DNA from 2 places in the Micromonospora sp. NBC_00860 genome. Region 2 is predicted to be linked to the other one. Evidence: riboswitches for the same ligand, from Rfam matches in the RefSeq annotation. Region 2 holds a riboswitch; the other holds the start of a gene.
The links. A riboswitch is a leader RNA that binds a small molecule or an ion and turns the genes downstream of it on or off. The one in region 2 is predicted to bind thiamine pyrophosphate.
Positions count from the first base shown of each region.

Region 1: it holds a riboswitch for thiamine pyrophosphate, as region 2 does, so the genes downstream of both, OH804_RS00465 (ECF transporter S component) here and thiE (thiamine phosphate synthase) in region 2, are expected to answer to the same signal.

Region 1 covers NZ_CP108825.1:93,354-103,205, reverse strand. The annotation lists gene OH804_RS00490 (acyl-CoA dehydrogenase family protein) at 1-1,478, opposite strand, end outside; gene OH804_RS00485 (DUF6328 family protein) at 1,583-2,086, opposite strand; gene OH804_RS00480 (sugar isomerase domain-containing protein) at 2,224-2,973, opposite strand; gene OH804_RS00475 (aminoglycoside N(3)-acetyltransferase) at 2,970-3,776, opposite strand; gene OH804_RS00470 (alpha/beta fold hydrolase) at 3,806-4,636, opposite strand; TPP riboswitch at 4,744-4,848, shown strand; gene OH804_RS00465 (ECF transporter S component) at 4,923-5,516, shown strand; gene OH804_RS00460 (ABC transporter ATP-binding protein) at 5,640-7,070, shown strand; gene OH804_RS00455 (energy-coupling factor transporter transmembrane component T family protein) at 7,067-7,867, shown strand; gene OH804_RS00450 (hypothetical protein) at 8,181-8,588, opposite strand; gene OH804_RS00445 (thiamine-binding protein) at 8,880-9,176, shown strand; gene gndA (NADP-dependent phosphogluconate dehydrogenase) at 9,366-9,852, shown strand, end outside.
Region 2 covers NZ_CP108825.1:6,863,796-6,873,647, forward strand. The annotation lists gene OH804_RS31830 (nucleotidyltransferase domain-containing protein) at 1-213, shown strand, start outside; gene OH804_RS31835 (aldo/keto reductase) at 251-1,213, shown strand; gene OH804_RS31840 (hypothetical protein) at 1,406-1,981, opposite strand; gene OH804_RS31845 (ThuA domain-containing protein) at 2,053-7,884, opposite strand; TPP riboswitch at 8,198-8,307, shown strand; gene thiE (thiamine phosphate synthase) at 8,302-8,928, shown strand; gene thiO (glycine oxidase ThiO) at 8,922-9,852, shown strand, end outside.

The DNA.
Region 1 (9,852 bases), 700 kb from region 2:
GCGCCCGCTCGCGCGCCGGCTCGGGCCTTGCGGCCCAGCCCCGCGTCCGGGTCGATGATGTCGCCGGCCACCGACAGGTGGGCGTCGACCGCCTCCCGCGCGATCAGCAGGTGCATGATCTCGGTGGAGCCCTCGAAGATCCGGTTGATCCGCAGGTCGCGCAGCATCTGCTCGACGGCGGCCGGGCGTTCGCCGCGGGCGGCCAGTGAGTCGGCCGTCTCGTAGCCTCGTCCGCCCCGGATCTGGATCAACTCGTCGGCGATCTTCCAGGCCATCTCGCTGGCGTACAGCTTGACCAGCGCCGCTTCGATCCGGATGTCGTTGCGGTCCTCGTCGGCGAGCAGGCAGCAGAGGTCGAGCATGGTTTCCATGCCGTACGTGGTGGCGGCGATGAAGGAGAGCTTCTGCGCGACCGCCTCGTGCTCGCCGACCGGCCGTCCCCACTGGACCCGATCGGCGGCCCAGCCCCGGGCCACGTTCAACGCCCACTTGCCGGCGCCCACGCACATGGCGGGCAGCGAGAGCCGGCCGGTGTTCAGAGTGGTCAGGGCGATCTTCAGCCCCTTGCCCTCGCCGCCGATGACGTTCTCGGCGGGGACGATCACGTCGTGGAACCGGGTCAGGCTGTTCTCCAGCCCGCGCAGGCCGATGAACTCGTTGCGCCGCTCGACGGTGATGCCGGGGCTGTCGCCGTCCACCACGAACGCGGTGATCCCGCCGCGACGTCCCTCCGTGGCGGGCACCCGGGCCATCACCACCAGCAGGGTGGCCACGATGCCGTTGGTGGCCCAGAGCTTCACCCCGTTGAGCCGGTAACCGGTGCCGTCCTCGGTGGGCTCGGCGATGGTGCCCAGCCGGGCCGGGTCGGAGCCGACGTCGGGCTCGGTGAGCAGGAACGCGGACACCTCGCCTGCGGCGAGCCGGGGCAGGAAGCGTTGTTTCTGCTCGGCGGTGCCGAACATCTTCAGCGGCTGTGGCACCCCGATCGACTGGTGCGCCGAGAGCAGCGCGCCGATGGCCGGGCTGACCGAGCCGGCGAGCATGAGCGCCCGGCAGTAGTGCAGGTTGCTCAGCCCGAGCCCGCCGTACTTCCGGTCGATCTTCATGCCGAACGCGCCGAGGTCGGCCAGGCCGTGGAACACCGAGTCGGGTATGGACGCGTCCCGTTCGATGGCCTCGCCATCCACCTCGGAGGTCAGGAAGGCGCGGAACCGAGCAAGGAACTTCTCCGCGCGCGCCACGTCGTCCGGATCGGATTGGGGCCACGGGTCGATGAGGTCGAGCCGGAACCGGCCGAGGAACAGCTCCTTGCCGAAGCTGGGCCGGTCCCAGGTGGACTCGCGGGCGGCCTCGGCGACCTGCCGGGCCTCCTTCTCGGTGACCTGCCCGGCTTCCGCGGGCAGCGGCGCGGCGGCACCGGCCGTGGTTTCGGAGTCGGGGCCGTCCGGTGCCGGTCGGCCGTCCTGCGTCGTGGTCACGGCTGCCCCCTCGAAGCTCGGTGCGGCTGCGTCGACGTGCGCGACTACCGCCACGCTACCCCCGGTTGTTACCCAGGGGTAGCGCTGCGTGAAGATCGGCCTGGTCAGCGGCCGTTGATCGTGTCCGGGTCGTCGTCATCGTCGTCGATGTCGTCCTCACCCCAGTTGCGCCGGGCGAACGGCAGGGCCACCCAGAACGTGAGGAACCAGATTCCGGCCAAGGCGCTGAGCACGAAGGCGATCGGCCGGTCCAGCACGAAGTCGGTGATCAGCAGCACCGCGCTGACCATCGCGATCAGCATGAAGGCGAGGCCGCCGGTGGCCATCCGGTGCGCGAAACGGACCAGCTCCGGTTTGCGCCCCTGCCGGAACAGCGCCCGGTGGAACGCCACCGGCGAGATGATCAGCGCGGTGGCGGCCGCCGCCGCGAGCAACGCCACGATGTAGACGTCCCGCTGAAACTCCGTGGTCCTGGTGAACCCGTTACTGAACGGCAGGGTGAGCAGGAAGGCGAAGAGGATCTGCACGCCGGTCTGGGCGACCCGCAACTCCTGCAGCAGGTCGGCGAAGTTGCGCTGCCAGCGCTGCTTCTCGGTCTCCTTGGACACGCGCTACCTCCGGTGAGACGCTACTGCCGGCGGTCCCGGCCGCCGGCAGCAACGCCAATGCCCCACCCGGCCGAGCGCGAAACAGGTTCACGACATCTGCCGTTCATTTCCGGGACGCAAGTCGGCCGCCAGAGGCGTCAGGACCCGCGTCGGATCCGGCCCGCGTACCGCGCTTCCAGCTCGTTGTTGTGCGCGTCGCCGTCCGGGATGTTCGCCGACAGGTAGACCGGGGGCCGCTCCCCCGCCGCCAACAACCGCGCCACCACCTCCACTGTCACCTGCTGGGCCAGCAGCGCCGCGGTGATCGAGGAGACCGCGCCGACCGCGCCGCCGCCGGGCAGGGGCAGCGTTGCGTCGCCGTACGGCGCGCCGTTGTCGAGCACCACGTCGGCGAGGTCGCTCAGCTTGCGGCCGGACGGGTGCCGGGAGGTCATCCGGCCGGAGTGCTGGGCCGAGGTGATCGCCACCAGCCCGTGACCGTGCTCCTTCACCAGCGTGGCGAACTCCACCATCGCGCCGTTGACCCCGGAGTTCGAGGCGAGCACGAAGACGTCGGTGGGGCGCACCGGGGCCAGCTCGTAGAGGCGGTGCGCGACGGCCGGGTCCCGTTCCAGCAGCGGGCCGAGCCGTTCGGCCGGTTCGCCGCCGAGCAGCACCAGGTCGCGTAGGGCGATCCGGTTGGTCGGCACGAGACCGCCGGCCCGTCCGGCGATCTCCATGGCGAGGGCCTCCGAGTGCCCGGTGCCGAAGGCGTGCACCACGCCGTCGGCCCGGACGGCCTCGGCGATCAGGTCGGCGGCCCGCCCCACCGCCTCCCGCTGACTGGCGGCCACCCGGCCGATCGTCTCGGTCACCACGGCCAGGTAGTCCTCGGCACTCACCGTCATACGTCCTCCGTCGTTCGATTGCGGGCCAGCCAACGAACCGCGAAGTCGACCGCCGCCCGCTGGCGCATCAACCTGCCGGTCCCGGTGCCGACCGGTGCGGTGCGTACCACCCCGGTGGCCTCCAGGTCCTCGCCCAACACGGCGAAGTCGTCCGCGTCGAGTCGTACGTCCTGCCACCACACCCATTCCCGGCCACCGTCGGCGGTACGCACGGCGGCACCGAGTCGCTCCCGGGGCGAGCCGGGGCAGCGGTACTCGGCCAGGTGCAGCGAGGTGCTCACCGAGTGGTCCACGCCGAGGAGCAACACGTCGGCGTCCAGGTCGTAGAGGCGCGCCAGCGGGGAGCCCTCGCCGAGCATGTCCGCCAGGGTGTGCCCTGCCACCACCTGTTCGGCGGCCGGCCCGAGCGCGGCGAACGACACGTGCGGATGCGAGCTGCGCAGGGCGCCGGGCCAGCCACGGACCGTCTCGGCGAGCGCACCCATGAACCGGCTCGGCGTGACCGCCGGGTCGAAGCCCGGCATCTCCGAGCGGATCAGCGGCCACCAGCCCGCTGGCACCGGCGGGTTGCGCCACTGCGCGGGGTCGCTGTTGTCGGGCGTGTGGGTGGGCACGACGATCGTGCCGTCCGGGCCGAGCGCGTCGCGCAGGGCGAGCACCATCGCGTGCGGGCCGCCGCTGACGAAGCCCAGGGGACGCAGCGCGGCGTGCACCAGCAGCGTCGAGCCGGGGCGTACGCCGAGCACGCGCAGCTGCGCGGCGACCGAGCGACGGCTGCCCGGCCCGCTGGCGTCCGTCGTCACGATGGCTTTTCCTCGCCGGCCCGCACGGCTCAGGCCGTTCCGCCGGCTCGGGCCAGGATCGCCTCGGCGAGCGGGGCCGGCGCGGCGTCCGGGATCCAGTGACTCACCCCGGGCAGCTGCACGAAGCGGTAGTCGCCGGTGACGTTCTCCGCGCACGCCTCGGCGGCGGTCCGGCCGATGGCGACGTCGCTGTCACTCCAGACGTACGTGGTGGGCACCGCGACCGGGCCGACGCCGGCCAGGTCGGCGCGGGACATCGCCCGGTACCAGTTCAGCGCGGCCGTGAGCGCCCCCGGCTCCCGCATCGGGTCGGCGTACCGGTTCACCCGGGAGGTGTCGCCCACCCCGCCGAGCAGCTTGCGCAGCGCGGTGGCGTGCCACGCCAGCAGCACCTTCTCCGCCTTGTCCGGCTTGCGGAACAGCGCGATGTACGACGAGCGGGCCTTCTGTTGGGCGTCGGTGCTCAGGGCGTGCGCCATGGCCGCCGGATGCGGTACGGACACCGCGGTCAGCGTGTGGACCCGCTCGGGGTGCCGGGCGGCGACCGCCCAGGCCACGACAGCGCCCCAGTCGTGGCCGACCAGGTGGGCGGCGTCCAGCCCGAGCGCGTCGAGCACCGCCACCACGTCGGTGACGAGCTCGGGGATCCGGTAGTCGGCCACCGCCGTGGGCCGCGCCCCGGGTGAGTAACCGCGCTGGTCCAGCGCGTACGTGCGCAGCCCAGCGGCGTGCAGCGCCGGTACCACGTCGTCCCACTCGCCGCTGTGCTGCGGGAAGCCGTGCAGCAGCAGGACGGGTACGCCGTCCGTCGGACCGCCGACGGTCACCTCGAACGTGAAGCCTCGCCCGTCAACCCGCATGATCGGAAGCGTACCCAGCCGGCGGCGGGCCGGCCCCTCCCGCAGGTCAGGCGGATGCCCTGCTGGGCCCGCGACCCCGGTCGGTGTTAGCGTCAGCGAGACAACTTCATATCCGACAGGGGAGCGCACAGCGCTGAGAGTGCGGGCACGCCCGCAGACCCTCGAACCTGATCTGGGTAATGCCAGCGCAGGGAGTTCGGTCGACCTCCAGCCGCGCCGCAGTCCGGTGCCACCGGACGCGGCGTGCGTCTTCTCCTGGTTCTCTTCACTTGAACTGGGAGCAAACATGAAATCCACCAGCGACACCAACCGTTGGCGCACCATCGACATCGTGGTCGCCTCGGTGATCGCTGTCGCCTTCGGCGTCATCTTCTGGGCCTGGGGCCTGGTCTGGAGCGCCACCGAGGGCGCGTTCGCCTTCTTCCCGCCGGCGCAGACGCTGCTCTACGGCGTCTGGCTGATGCCGGCGGTGATCGGTGGGCTGGTCATCCGCAAGCCCGGCGCCGCGCTCTACTGCGAGACGGTGGCCGCGGTGCTGTCCGCGCTGCTGGGCAGCCAGTGGGCCGGCACGGTGATCCCGCAGGGCATCGTGCAGGGCATCGGCGCCGAGTTGGCCTTCGCCGCCTTCCGGTACCGGTCGTTCCGGCTGCCGACCGCTGTGTTCGCCGGTGCGCTGACCGGCCTCAGCGCCGCGTTGTTCGACTTCTTCGTCTGGAACGTCGACTACGCGCTGACCGACTACCGCATCCCGTACGCGCTGCTCACCATCGTCAGCGCCACCGTGATCGCCGGCGCCGGCGGCTGGCTGCTCACCAACGCCCTGGCCAACACCGGCGTCCTGGACCGCTTCCCCGCAGGCCGAAACCGAGCCCTGATCTAACCCCCACCCACTCGCGTCGATCATGAGGTTGACGGGCGGATGGATCTTCATAACCGCCGTCAACCTCATGATCGACCGTGCAGGGTTAGGCGGGGCGCGCGGTTGGGTGGAGGGGGTGGGTCGGTGGGCGGGGTTTTGCTGCGGGGGTTCGGGTGGCGGCACGCTGGGCGGCGCGCCTGGGCCGTTCGCGGGGTTGACCTGCGGGTTGAGGCTGGGGAGCGGGTTCTGCTTCTCGGACCGTCCGGGGCCGGCAAGAGCACACTGCTCAGCGCGCTGGCCGGGCTGCTCCCCGAGGACTCCGGCGAGCAGGAGGGCACCGTCGAGATCGACGGGCTCGACCCGCGCAAGGGGCGGGAACGGGTCGGCATCGTCTTCCAGGACCCGGAGACCCAACTGGTGATGGCGCGCTGCGGCGACGACGTCGCGTTCGGGCTGGAGAACCGGGGCGTGCCGGCCGACGAGATCTGGCCCCGGGTGGACGAGGCGCTGCACCGGGTCGGCTTCCCGTACCCCCGGGACCGCCACACCGCGGCGCTCTCCGGCGGCGAGCAGCAACGCCTCGCCCTGGCCGGCGCGCTGGCCCTGCGCCCCGCCCTGCTGCTGCTCGACGAGCCGACCGCCAACCTCGACCCGGCCGGGGCCGACCTGGTCCGGCGCGCGGTGGCAGGTGCACTGGACGCCGACACCACGCTGATCCTGGTCGAGCACCGGGTCGCCGAGGCGCTGCCGCTTGTCGACCGGGTGGTCGTCCTGGAACCGGGTGGCGGCGTCCGCGCGGACGGCACACCCGAGGCGGTATTCGCCACCCACGGCGCCGCCCTGGCCGCCGAGGGGGTCTGGGTGCCCGGTCACCCCATCGCGCCCCGGGCGGCCACCGCCGGGCCCGGGGAGCTGTTGCTCACCGCCGACCGGCTCGGCCTGCCGCCCCGGCTGGGCTCCACAGACCTGGCGGTACGCGCCGGTGAGGCACTCGCCGTACGCGGACCCAACGGCGCCGGCAAGTCCACCCTGGCGTTGCTGCTCGGCGGCCTGCTCCGGCCGGGCAGAGGGCGGGTCACCGCGTCCGCCGAGTTGGCCGGCCGGGACCACCGCACTCCCCCACACCGGTGGCGGGCCCCCGCGCTGGCCCGACGGATCGGGTCGGTCTTCCAGGATCCGGAGCACCAGTTCGTCACCAGCACGGTCTTCGACGAGTTGGCGCTCGGCCCACGCCGCACCGGTCAACCCGAGGCGGTCGTCAAGGAGACCGTGGCCGGGCTGCTGGAACGGCTGCGACTGGCCCGGCTCGCCGCCGCCAACCCGTACACCCTCTCCGGTGGCGAGGCGCGGCGGCTGAGCGTCGCGACCGCCCTGGCCACCGCGCCACGCCTGTTGATCTGCGACGAACCCACCTTCGGCCAGGACCGGCGGACCTGGCGGGAGCTGGTCGACCTCTTCGCCGACCTGCGCGACGCCGGCCACGGCGTGGTCACCGTCACCCACGACGCGGACTTCGTGGCCGCGCTCGCCGACCGCACCGTCACCCTGCGACGCGCCCCGGACGACGGCCGATGATCAGTATCGAGCCGGTCGCCGCGCCGGACGCGCCGTTGGCCCGCCGCAACCCGGTGGCGAAGGTCGCCGCCGCACTGGTCTTCTCGTTCACCCTGCTGTCGACCCTGGACCCGGTGGCCCCGGCCATCGCCATCGCCCTCGAACTGGCCGTCCTGCCGCTGTTCGGCATCCGCTACCGGGTGCTTGCCCGTCGGGCCTGGCCACTGCTGCTCAGTGCCGCCGGCATCCTGGTCACCCTGGTCCTGTTCGCGGCCGACCGGTCCGGCCGGGTCCTGCTCGACGCGGGGCCGGTGCTGGTGAGCACCGGAGTGCTGCTCACCGCGCTCGGCCTGGTGCTGCGGGTGTTCGCGGTGGCACTGCCCGGTGTGATCGTCTTCGCGACCACCGACCCCACCGACCTGGCCGACGCGTTGATCCAGAACGCGAAGGCGCCGGCCCGGTTCGCCATCGGGGCGCTGGCGGCGTTCCGGCTGGTGCCGCTGCTCGGTCAGGAGTGGCAGATGATCAGCATGGCTCGGCGCGCCCGGGGCGTCGACGCGGGACGCAATCCGGTGGCGAAACTGCGGCTCTTCGCCTCCACCGCGTTCGCGCTGCTGGTGGGGGCGATCCGTCGAGGCACCCGGTTGGCGGTGGCGATGGACGCGCGGGGCTTCGACGCCGGCACACCTCGTACCGTCGCCCGCCACCAGCGTTTCGGCCTTGCCGACACACTGCTCATCGCCGGGGCGGTCGCGCTGGCCGGCGCGGCCCTTACGACAAGTGTGCTGGTCGGCGCCTTCCGCCCCCTGATCAGCTGACCCCCACTCAGCGCCGCCGCCTGCTCCCCGCCCGCTGCCCCGCCCGCTGCCCCGCCCACAAGATCCGCACAACATCAGGGATGTAGTGGCCTCGCTGGCGAAGGAGACCCCTACATCCCTGATGTTGCTGTCCCACCCAGCGCCCCCGCGACACCCCCGCACCACAATCGCCGATCTTGCGGTTTCTGTCGTTGGTTCATCCCGATATGCCGGTGATGCGAGGGCAGAAAGTGCAAGATCGCGGGAGCAGGGCTGGGCTGGGCTGGGCTGGGCTGGGAGGGCTGGGTGGGGTGGGCTGGGTGGGGTGGCTCTGTCAGCTGCGGCGGAAGGCGTAGCGGCGGGCCTGGCCGGCTTGCTGACTGCGGCCGCCGCCGGAGCGGTTGCCGCCACCCTGCGGCGGGCCGGCCGTCGGTGCCGATGGTCGCGCTGTCGTCTTCGGCAGGTCGCCCACCGTCGGCGCGTCGACCGCTGCCGGCACGTCGACCGGCAGCGCCACCTCGTCCAGGACGGCCGCTGGCAGTGCCGGCTCGGCGAGCACCGCCAGCAGCGCCGGCTCGGCCAGCGTTCCCGGTTCCACAAGCACCGCCGGCAGGGCCGGTTCGACAGCGAGGTCGAGGGCCGGAAGGGCGGGTGGGATCGGGCCGTGGTCGGCCGCCGGGTCGACGCCGAGCGGCGTCGCTCTCGGGGTACGGGTCTTCTTCGGGTTACGCCTGGCAGGCATCCGGGCCTCCTTCAATGCCGACCGGCACGGCCGGTCCCGCGCTGCGGCGGTCGGTCGGATCGGCTGGTGACCGCCGTCGCGCGACGGTCGAGTGGGGAAGGGACTGCTCACCGGGGGTCGGGCACTGCCAGCGCCGCCGAACGGCGGGGAGGGAATGCGGGACGCCCGGGAGCGCACGGACCGCGACGCGGGACGGCGGGCCGGCTCGGAAGTGGGGCGTCAGTTACGCATGTCCGTACCGTAGCCACCGCCCGACCGGCGCGCATCCGTTTTTACTGGCACGATCGGCACATGCTGATCGCGTTCTCGATCACCCCGCTCGGCGGTGACGACTCCGTGGGTGACCTGGTCGCCGAGGCGGTGCGGGTGGTCCGTGCGTCCGGCCTGCCCAATCGGACCGATGCCATGTTCACCACCGTCGAGGGTGAGTGGGACGAGGTGATGGCGGTGGTGAAGCAGGCGGTCGACGTGGTCGCCGCGCGGGCGCCCCGGGTGAGTGTGGTGCTCAAGGCCGACGTCCGGCCTGGGGTCACCGACGCGCTGACCGGGAAGATCGCCCGAATCGAAGCCCGTCTCGCCGAAGGCTGACGGGCGCGGCGCGGGATGACGACACGTTTCCCTGCGCGGCACTCACCGACCATTGCCGACGGCCCGGGCCGCCAGCGGCAACGTCCACATCACGTGCAGTAACGGGACGCCCGTCACTGGTCCGTATCGGGTCACATCACGGTAAGTTTCCAAACGCTGATAGTGGTGTGACGAGAGGTGGCGGCACGAATGGCTGATCAGGCGAGGGCACAAATCGGTGTGACCGGGCTGGCGGTGATGGGTCGCAACGTGGCCCGCAACCTGGCCCGCAACGGCTTCACGGTGGCAGTGCACAACCGCTCGCCGGAGCGCACCCGCAGCCTGGTCGCCGAGCACGGCGACGAGGGCACGTTCGTGCCGGGCGAGACGATGGCCGACTTCGTGGCGTCACTGGAACGCCCCCGCGCGGTCATCGTCATGGTCAAGGCCGGCGCGCCCACCGACGCGGTGATCGACGAGTTGGTGCCGCTGCTCGACGAGGGCGACATCATCGTCGACTGTGGCAACGCCCACTTCGCCGACACCCGCCGCCGCGAGGAGTCGCTGCGGGCGCAGGGGCTGCACTTCAGCGGCACCGGCGTCTCCGGTGGCGAGGAGGGCGCGCTGCGCGGGCCGAGCATCATGCCGGGCGGTTCCGCCGAGTCGTACGCGAAGCTCGGGCCGATGTTCGAGAAGA
Region 2 (9,852 bases):
GTCGGCGTCCTCGCCCAGGTGCTGCACGCCCGAGCCGGCCGGTGGTTGGTCAACGAGAAGGGGATGATCGCCGCCGCAGGGCGACTGCCCGGTGCTCCGCCGAACTTCACCCAGCGGGCGCAGGCGTTGCTCGGCGCCGTCGGACGTAGCCCCGCCGAGCTGGCCGCGACCATCGGAGCCGCCCGTGAGCTGGTCACCGAGGTGGTCGGCTGAGCCGCCGCCGAGGTGGTCCGCACCGAGCCGGCATAGGGTGGATCTCGTGACTGAAATGACCTATCGCCGGCTGGGCGACTCCGGGCTCGTGGTGTCAGTGGTCGGCATCGGCTGCAACAACTTCGGCCGCAAGCTCGACCTCGACGGCACCCGGGCGGTGGTGGACGCCGCCCTGGACGCCGGCATCAACCTCTTCGACACCGCCGACATCTACGGCGAGCCGCAGGGCGGTTCCGAGGAACTGCTCGGGCAGGCGCTCAAGGGACGCCGGGACGACGTGGTGGTGGCCACCAAGTTCGGCATGGACATGAACGGCCTCAACGGGCCGGACTACGGCGCCCGGGGTGCGCGGCGCTACATCGCCCGCGCTGTGGAGGCGTCGCTGCGCCGGCTCGGCACCGACCACATCGACCTGTACCAGATGCATGAGCCCGACCAGGGCACTCCGATCGACGAGACCCTCGCCGCCCTGGACGACCTGGTCCGGGACGGAAAGGTCCGTTACCTGGGCAACTCGAACTTCGCCGGCTGGCAGATCGCCGACGCGGACTGGGTCGCCTCGTCCAACGGTCGGTCCCGCTTCATCAGCGCCCAGAACCACTACAGCCTGCTGGAGCGCTCGGTGGAGGCCGAGGTGATCCCGGCGTGCGAGCGGTTCGGCCTCGGCATGCTGCCGTTCTTCCCGCTCGCCAACGGTCTGCTCACCGGCAAGTACAAGCGCGAGGCTCAGCCGCCCGCCGGCAGCCGACTCTCCGGCGGTGGCCGGTACGCGGAGCGGCTCGCCGCAGCCGACTGGGACACCATCGAGGCGATCGAGGCGTACGCGGGCGAGCGGGGTCTGACGATGCTCCAGGTGGCCATCGGCGGTCTGGCCGCCCAGCCGGCGGTGACCTCGGTGATCGCCGGTGCCACGACGCCCGAGCAGGTGCGCGCCAACGCGGCCGCCGGCACCTGGGAGCCCAGCGACGAGGACCTGGCGGCACTGCGCGCTGTCCTCTGAGCGCGGCGAGGCGTGCGCGGGCGTGCGCTGCGTCGTGCGCCACGCATGATCCACTCGCGTTCCTTGAAGTCGGGGTGACCTGCGGTCCGGGAAGCCCCGACTTCAAGGATGCCGAGTCGATCACCAGCCGATCGAACGACGCCGGGCCGGGCCGCTCGTCGCGGCCCGGCCCGGTCGTTGAATGCCGTTTGGTCAGTCGGTGCGGCGGCGGCCGAACAGCATGGCCACCCCCATCGCGGCGGCGACGAGCACGAGACCCGCCGCCGCGAACGGCCACCAACCGGTGCCCGCCCCGCCGTCCGCTGGCTTGGTCACCGCGACCGGCGCGGGCGCTGGCGGTGACTGCGCCGCCTTCGCCTGCACCGTGGCGGTGGCCTTGCTCTGAAGTGGAGCGGGGGAGTTCACCGACACCTTCCACATGCCGGTGGAAAGCACCGGGCCGCTGCTGTAGAAACCGTGCCCCTCGGGCTGCGGTTCGAGCTGCACCGGCCCGACCCGCTGCCCGTCCGGGCCGGTGGCGGTGAGGACCAACCGCACCACCTGCTCCAGCCGGCGGCCATCGGCGTGGGTGGCCTGGATGGTGACGCCCTGAGCCCCGTCACCGGCCACCGTGAGTTTGAGCTTGTCGGCCTTCGCCGCCGGGGCGGCCTGAGCGGCCTGCGCCGCCGGGGCGGCCTGAGCGGCCTGAGCCGCCGCCGGGGCGGCGGCGGACAGGGCCAGGGCCAGTCCGGCGAACACGGCGGCCAACACCTTGCGGATACCCGTCACGGACATCTCCTCCCTACCGATGAGGGAGGCCCCTCCCCGACGCCGTAGCGCCGGGGAGGGGCCTCGTCGGATCAGAGCTGGCGACCGGGTGCCAGCCGGGTGGCATCGCCACCGAGCCGCCCGGTGCCCTTGACCGGGTCACCGTCGTTCGCCTTGACCCCGGCCTTGCTGGCCGCGCCGCCGAGCCGAACGATCATGGCGTCGGCGTCCCGGATCAGGACGTCCCGAACCTCCGCCTCGGGCACCAGGGTGGCGTCGGAGGCAAGCGTCCGGAACGCGGTCAGCTGCCGGACGGCCGCCTTGTCGTCGCCGGCCGCCTCCGACGCGCGAACAGCGTCGAGCTTGTTCGACAACTGCTTGTGCGCCTTGGTGGAGAGCCGCCCCGTCGCCTTGAACCGGTCCAGCAGACTCTGCATGTCCCGGAACGAGGTGGTGACGAAGAACCGGACCGTCGAGGTGGTCTTGTTGCCCGCCTTGTCGGTCGCGGTCACGGTCAGCTCGTGCAGACCGAGCGACAGGTCGTACATGGCCTGCAGCGTGCCGCTGGTGTACGCCTGACCGTCGAGCTGGCCGACCACGCTCGCGATGCCCGAGGTCGGGTCGACGGCCTGCCAGGACACCCGAACGTCCTGGCTGTCGCCGTAGAGCTGTCCGTCGGCGAGACCGGACACCAGCAGCGTCGGCTTGGTGCCGTCGATGCGCAGCACCGCTGACTTCAGCGTCTCGACGTTGCCCGCCTTGTCCGTCGAGCGGAACAGCAGCTCGTGCTGCCCGTCGCCGGTCACCTCGACCGGCGTCGAGTACGGCGTCCACGCGCCACCGTCCAGCGACCACTCCACAGTTTTGACACCGGAACCAGCGTCGGTCGCGGCCAGCACCACCGGGATGGTCCCGTTGTGCCAACCGGCGTCGTTCGCCGGAGCGAACGTCGCCGAGGTCACCGGCGCGGTGGCGTCGATCTTGACCGAGACGGTCTTGGTCGCCTCCACGTTGCCGGCCTTGTCCGTCGAGCGGAACCGAAGCTCGTGCTCGCCGTCCCCGCTGACCGCCACCGGAGCGGTGTACGCCGTCCAGGTGGTGGCCCCGTCCAGCTGGTACTCCGTGCTGGCGAGCCCGCTACCGCCGGCCTCGTCGGCGCCGGTGAGCGTGATCGTCACCGGTCCGGTGTGCCACCCGTCGGTCGGGGTGCCGGAAACCGCCGCCGTGGTCACCGGCGCGGTCTCGTCGGCCACCTCCGTGCTGAGCCGGAAGTAGTCGAACGAGGCGGTCTTCGACGCTGTCTGGTTGGCGCCGAGGGTGAACAGCCCCACCTTCGGGGTGGCCCCGACCGCGCTGTTGGTCAGCGCCGTCAACGCGGTCCAGGTCGTCCCGTCGGCCGAGTACGACGCGGTGAACGTGTCGCCCGTGCGGGCCAGCCGCAGGTGCCACACCGCCGAGGTCAGGTTGCCCGCCTCGGGTTGCGGGTTCTGGACCACCCCGGCGATCTCGCTGCGGAACTCGATCCGCCGCGTCACCGCCTGGCCGGCCTGGTTGTCCGCGATGAAGTCGAACTTCAGGTAGTTGTCGTCGTCGGCCTGCACGAGCAGACCGGCCTGCTGGTACTGCTCGTTCAGCAGACTGCCGTCGACCTTCGTCTCCAGGGTCCAGTCGCCCGACGGCGCGGTCTGGAGGATGAAGTTCTTCGGCCCGGTGTTGTCGGTGCCGTAGATGTCACCGTTGGGCACGTCGATCCGCAGCGCGCCATCGGTGACCCGGTAACCGCTCGGGTCCTCCCGCGTGATGGCGTCCCACCGGCACTTGTCCAGCGTGCTGCCGGTGAACTCGTCCGACGGGTCGACCGGGCCGGCCGGAGCGTCCGGCGTGACCTGGAACGAGTCGAACGCGGCGTCGACAACCGGCGCCTCGGTGCCTCCGTTGAGCGCGAAGACCCCGATCCGCGGGTTGGTGATGCCGGCGAGCGCTGCCGAACGGCCGACCGGGGTGAAGGTCTGCCCATCGGCCGAGACGGCCGCGGTCAGGTTCGTCCCGTCGCTGGTGATCCGCAGGTACACGGTGTCACCCGCCGGTGCGGCGGTCCTGTCGTCGGCCTCGTTGCGAGGCGTGGCCGCCGTTTCCCGGATGAACTCCACCGCCCGGCTGCCGTTGTACAGCAGGTCCAGCTTGGCGTAGTTGTCGTCGTCGCCGTACACCAGAAGGCCAGCCTGCTGGTAGTTGGCCGTCACCGGCAGGGTGACCTTGGTGGTCATCTCCCACGCGCCGGTCGGGGCCGCCTGGAGCACCAGGTTGGTGGCGTCGTTGCGTGCGCCGTAGAGGTCACCCACGCCGGTGGGCAGCCGCAGCGCGCCGCCACTGAGCGAGTAGAGCTGGTTCTCCCGGATCACGCTGGTCCAGCGGTCCTTGTCGAGGCTGTTGCCGTTGAAGTCGTCCGAACGCGCCCCGAAGCAGGACGTGTCCGGAGCGTCGACCCGCACCGGCACCGTGGCGTACGACTTGGCACCCTTGCTGTCGGTCACCGTGAGGGTGGCCGTGAAGGTACCCGGGCTGGTGTAGGTGTGGCTGGCGTCCAGTGTGGTCGCCGAGCCTCCGTCACCGAAGTCCCAGGCGTACGTCAGCGGGGTGTCGCCCTCGGCGTCGGTGGCCGTGCCGTCGAAGGCGACGGTGACCGGCGCGGTGCCGGTGGCCGGGGTGGCCGTGGCGCTGACCGTCGGCGGCCCGTTCTCGGTGACACCGCGGCCGACGAAGTCCATCCAGTTGACGTTGAACAGCGAACCCGTTCCGCCGTTCGGGTCGCGGGCCAGGAAGTACAGCGAGCCGCTCGCCGCGCCGGTGACCGGTGCGCTCACGTCCGTGTACGTCTGCCACGCGCCGGTCGACGGTACGACGGCCGTGGCGACCACCGGTCCGTCCACCGCACCCGCGCGGACCTCGATCCGACCGCCAGCGGCGGCGGAGGCGGCCCGGAACCGGATCTCGGTGATGTTGGTCAGGTCCGCCGGGGCGAGCGACCACCAGTCGCCGTCCTCGATGAACGCGACGCTCTGGCCGCCGCCGGCGGTGTCGGCGCCGGCCTCCCGCTGCACGCCGGCGTCGCCGCCGCCGGTGCTCACCGGTGCGCGCCCGGTGGCGGTGAAGAACTCGGCCTGCTTGCGCTTGGGCTGGAGCACCTCGATCGCGCGGCCGGTGAGCGGGCTGGCCCCGCCGGTCCCGCCACCGTCGGTGTAGGTGGCCTCGAAGACCGCGAAGACGTTCGCCTCGGCGCCGTGCCCGGAGGCGAGCGACGTCTGCACGGTGCCGCTGCAGCCGGTGTGCTGCTCCAGCGGGTGGGCGTGCTCGTCGTGGCCGAGCAGCACCTGGAGGTTGACCTTGGCGCAGTCGATCTGCCCGTCCTCCGGGTCGGTCACCTTGATCGAGTAGCGGACCTGGTCACCCCACTCGAAGAACCCACCGTCCGGCGGGAACTCGATGGTCACCGTCGGGGACGTGTTGCCCACGGTGACCGGCACGTTGGCCACCGCGGTACGGCCCTTGGGGTTGGTGACGGTGAGCTGGGCGGTGTAGTTGCCCGCCGTGGCGTACGTGTGGGTCGGGTTCGCCTCGGTGGAGGTCTGCCCGTCGCCGAAGGCCCAGGCGTAGGTGAGAGTGCCACCGTCCGGGTCCCGGGATCCGGCGCTGGAGAACTCGACAGTCAACGGCGCGGCGCCCGACGTCGGGGTCGCGGACGCCGTCGCGATCGGCGCGCGGTCACCGGCGGTGTAGTCGATCCGGTAGACGCCGGAGTTGTCGTTGTTGCCGCCGAAGCCGCTGCCCCACTCGATCAGGTACAGCGCGCCGTCCGGGCCGAACTCGAAGTCCATCGGCCGGACCATGCTCATGCCGGTGAGCAGCTGGTTGATGTCCACCAACGACTTGCCGTCGGGGGTCACCTGCATGGTGTACATCTTGTTCTGGTTCCACTCACCGAGCAGAGCCTTGCCGTCGTAGTACGCCGGCCACTTGCGGTTGGAGTTGAGGTCGGCGTCGTACCGGTAGACCGGGCCGCCCATCGGGGCGCCGCCGCCGCCGATCTCCGGGTAACGCGCGTCGCCGGCGTACCCGTAGTCGACGGTCGCAGGGACCACCGGCGGGAGGTTGGTCAGGCCCGTGTTGTTGGGCGAGTTGTTCACCGGCGCGGCGCAGTCGAACTTCGCGCCGCTCGGGCCGGACGGGAACGTGTAGTCGTTGTACGCCTCGTTCGTGCCCGTGCAGTACGGCCAGCCGTAGTTGCCCGGGGTGACGATGTTCCACTCGACCAGACCGCGCGGGCCCCGGTTCGGGTTGTCCGCGTTGGCGTCCGGCCCGTAGTCCGCGACGTACAGCGTGTTGGTCTTCGGGTCGGTGCCGATCCGGAACGGGTTGCGGAAGCCCATCGCGTAGATCTCGGGACGGGTCTTCTCGGTGCCCGGCGCGAAGAGGTTACCGGCCGGAACGGTGTACGTCCCGTCGTCCTCCGGGTGGATCCGGATCACCTTGCCGCGCAGGTCGTTCGTGTTGGCCGAGGTGCGCTGCGCGTCGTAGTCCTGGCGCCCCGCCCGCTCGTCGATCGGCGTGTACGAGTTCGACTCGAACGGGTTGGTGTTGTCACCGGTGGCCAGGTAGAGGTTGCCTGCGCCGTCGAAGGTCATGCTGCCGCCGGCGTGGCAGCAGGTGTTGCGCTGGGTGTCGACCCTCAGCACCTGCTTCTCGCTTGCCGGGTCGATGGTGTCACCGGTCACCGTGAACCGGGACAGCAGGTTGCGGGTGACCCCGTCGTTCGGGGCGTAGTACAGGTACACCCACTTGTTGGTGGCGAAGTCCGGGTCGAGCCGGATGCCGATGAGGCCGTCCTCGTTGCCGGTGAAGACGTCCAGGTCGACGGCGGTGACGGTGTTGCCGGTGTCCGGCTTCACGATCTGCACGCGACCGTCGCGCTCGATGTAGAAGACCCGCCCGTCGGGGGCGATGTCCAACTCCATCGGGTTGCTGGTGTTGCTGTCCAGCGTGACCTTCTCGAAGTTCGAGGTCTTCGAGGCGCCGCAGTCGGCGTTCTCGACACCGGCTGCGGTGCGGATGCCGCCGAGCAGGTGGGAGAGGAACTCGGGCTCCGCGTACGACTCCCGGGTGTGCCCGCCTCCCGTGTACCAGGAGCGGCCACCGTCGTAGTCCTGGCACCAGGCGATCGGGTGGTCCGCACCCATCGCGCCGGCGCCGGCGGTGTAGCTCTTCTCGTCCAGGCTGGCCAGCACGTGCACGTCCGGCCGGGGGTTGGTCTGGTAGTTGTACCACTCGTCGAACCGGGACCAGCGGTCCGGCAGTCCGGCCGTGGACGGGTGGGCGTGGTCCTCCACCTTGACCGTGGCCTGCTGGTTCTGCGGGTGGTTGGCGAAGTACGCGCCGACCAGGTCGCCGTACCAGGCCCAGCTGTACTCGGTGTCCGACGCGGCGTGGATACCGACGTAACCGCCGCCGGCCTTCACGTAGCGCTCGAACGCTGCCTGCTGGTCGGCGTTGAGCACGTCACCGGTGGTGGAGAGCCAGATCACCGCCTTGTACTTCGCCAGGTTGGCGTCGTTGAATGCGGCGCCGTCCTCGGAGTTGTCCACTGTGAATCCGTTGTCGACGCCGAGCTGCTGGATGGCGGCGATGCCGGTGGGGATGGAGTCGTGCCGGAAGCCGGCGGTCTTGGAGAAGACGAGGACGGAGAAGGGATCGGCTGCGGCCTTTGGCGCCTTCGGCGCCACCTGGCTGACCGGGGCTGCGGCCTTCGCATCCCGTGGGGGGACCTGGGCGGCCGCCTGGGCGGGCGCGCCGAACAGGGTGGTCGAGGCCATGGCCAGGGAGATCAGGGTTGCGGTGATGGGTACGCGGGCACGACGAGAACGGGACACGCCGCCTCCTGTGTCGTAGTTGACAGGGCTCGCGGGAGTCGGCTCGCCGAAGGCCGTCCCTGATGGAGTCGGTGGTCACACCGTGCCAGGGTGTCCCCACCGACATTTTGTCGAATCGCTGAACAAATTAATTCGGCTGGTTCGATGTCGGGCAAGATGCGGACGGGTAACGGTTCTGCAACGGCGTGCGACATTCCGAACAGGACCGCATGAAGTGCCCCATGGATCTTGATCGTTGTGGCGTGGTCCGGCCCGCCGGCTGCCGTCGACCCCGCGCCTTGGCAGGCCGGCGGATCTGTCGTACGGTGACACGCAAGTAACCCACGGGAGCCCGGTGTACCGGGCTGAGAGGGGGGCTGACAGCCCCCGACCGTTGAACCTGATCCGGGTAATGCCGGCGCAGGGAGGAGCGTTGCCGTGCCGTCCCTGGGGCGATTGCATCTCATCACCGACACCCGACCCGGCCGCGACCCACTCGCAGTGGTTCGCGCCGCCCTCACCGTGGCCCACGCCGACCTGGTGGTGCAGGTCCGGGTCGAGGATTCCGCCACCGACCGCGAGGCGTACGACCTGACCCGGCGGGTGCTGGCGCTCTGCACGCCGTACGGTGCGACCTGCCTGGTCAACGACCGGTTGCACGTGGCGCTGGCGGTGGGCGCCGCCGGTGGGCACGTCGGCGCCGACGACCTGCCGGTCGCCGCCGCTCGCCGGGTGCTCGGCCCCACCGGCGTGCTGGGCGCCACCGCCCGCGCGCCCGACCCGGCGCGCCAGGCCGTCGCGGCGGGCGCCAGCTACCTCGGCGTCGGGCCGTGCCACACCACCAGCACCAAGACCGGCCTGCCGGACCCCATCGGACCCGCCGGGGTACGCGCCGTCGTCGACGCCGTCGACGTCCCGGTCATCGCGATCGGCGGAGTGACAGCCGCCCGGGTACCGGCGCTGCGGGCCGCCGGGGCGTACGGGGTGGCGGTGGTCGGTGCGGTCTCCGCCGCCGCCGACCCGGCACTGGCGACCGCCGAGCTGATCGAGGCCCTGACGTGCTGACCGGCCGGTCCCCGTCATCGCCGTCGAGCGACCGGGCCCGGCCGGACGTGGCAGTGGTGGGGGCGGGGCCGATCGGGCTGGCCATTGCCTGGCGCTGCGCCGCGCGGGGGCTGCGGGTGGTGGTGCACGATCCGGCACCCGGCTCGGGGGCGTCGGCGGTCGCCGCCGGCATGCTCTCCCCGGTCGCCGAGGCGTACTTCGGTGAGCGGCAGCTGACCGGCTTGCTGCTGGCGTCCGCCGCCCGCTGGCCGGCGTTCGCCGCCGAGCTGACCGAGGCGACCGGGGTCGAGATCGGCTACCGGACCGAGGGCACCCTGATGGTCGGGCTCACCGGCGACGACCTGGCCGAGGCGCGCCGGCTGTGGGCGTACCAGCAGGGGTTGGGCCTGCCCGTGACGCCGCTGCGCCCCAGTGAGCTGCGCGACCGCGAACCGGCGCTCGCCCCGCGGGTGCGTGGTGGCGCGTTCGCGCCCACCGACCACCAGGTCGACCCCCGGCTGCTGGTGCCGGCGCTGCGCACGGCCGCGCAGCGGGCCGGCGCGGTGCTCGTGCCACAGCCGGTCCGGCAGCTGTCCGACGTGGACGCGCAGGTCACAGTGGTCGCCGCCGGCCGCGGGGCCGCCGCGCTCACCGGCCTGCCCGTGCGGCCGGTGAAGGGCCAGATCCTCCGACTCCGCGCGTCCGACGGCGTCGCGCCGGGCTTCCGGCACGTGATCCGGGGGTACGCCGACGGCGAGCACGTCTACCTGGTGCCCCGCACCGACGGTGAGGTAGTGCTCGGCGCGACTGTCGAGGAGCGCTCCGACACCACTGTCACCGCCGGCGCCGTGCAGCGGCTGCTGCGCGCCGGGATCGACCTGCTGCCCGAACTGGCCGAGTACGACCTGGTCGAGGCGGTCGCCGGCCTGCGCCCGGGCACCCCGG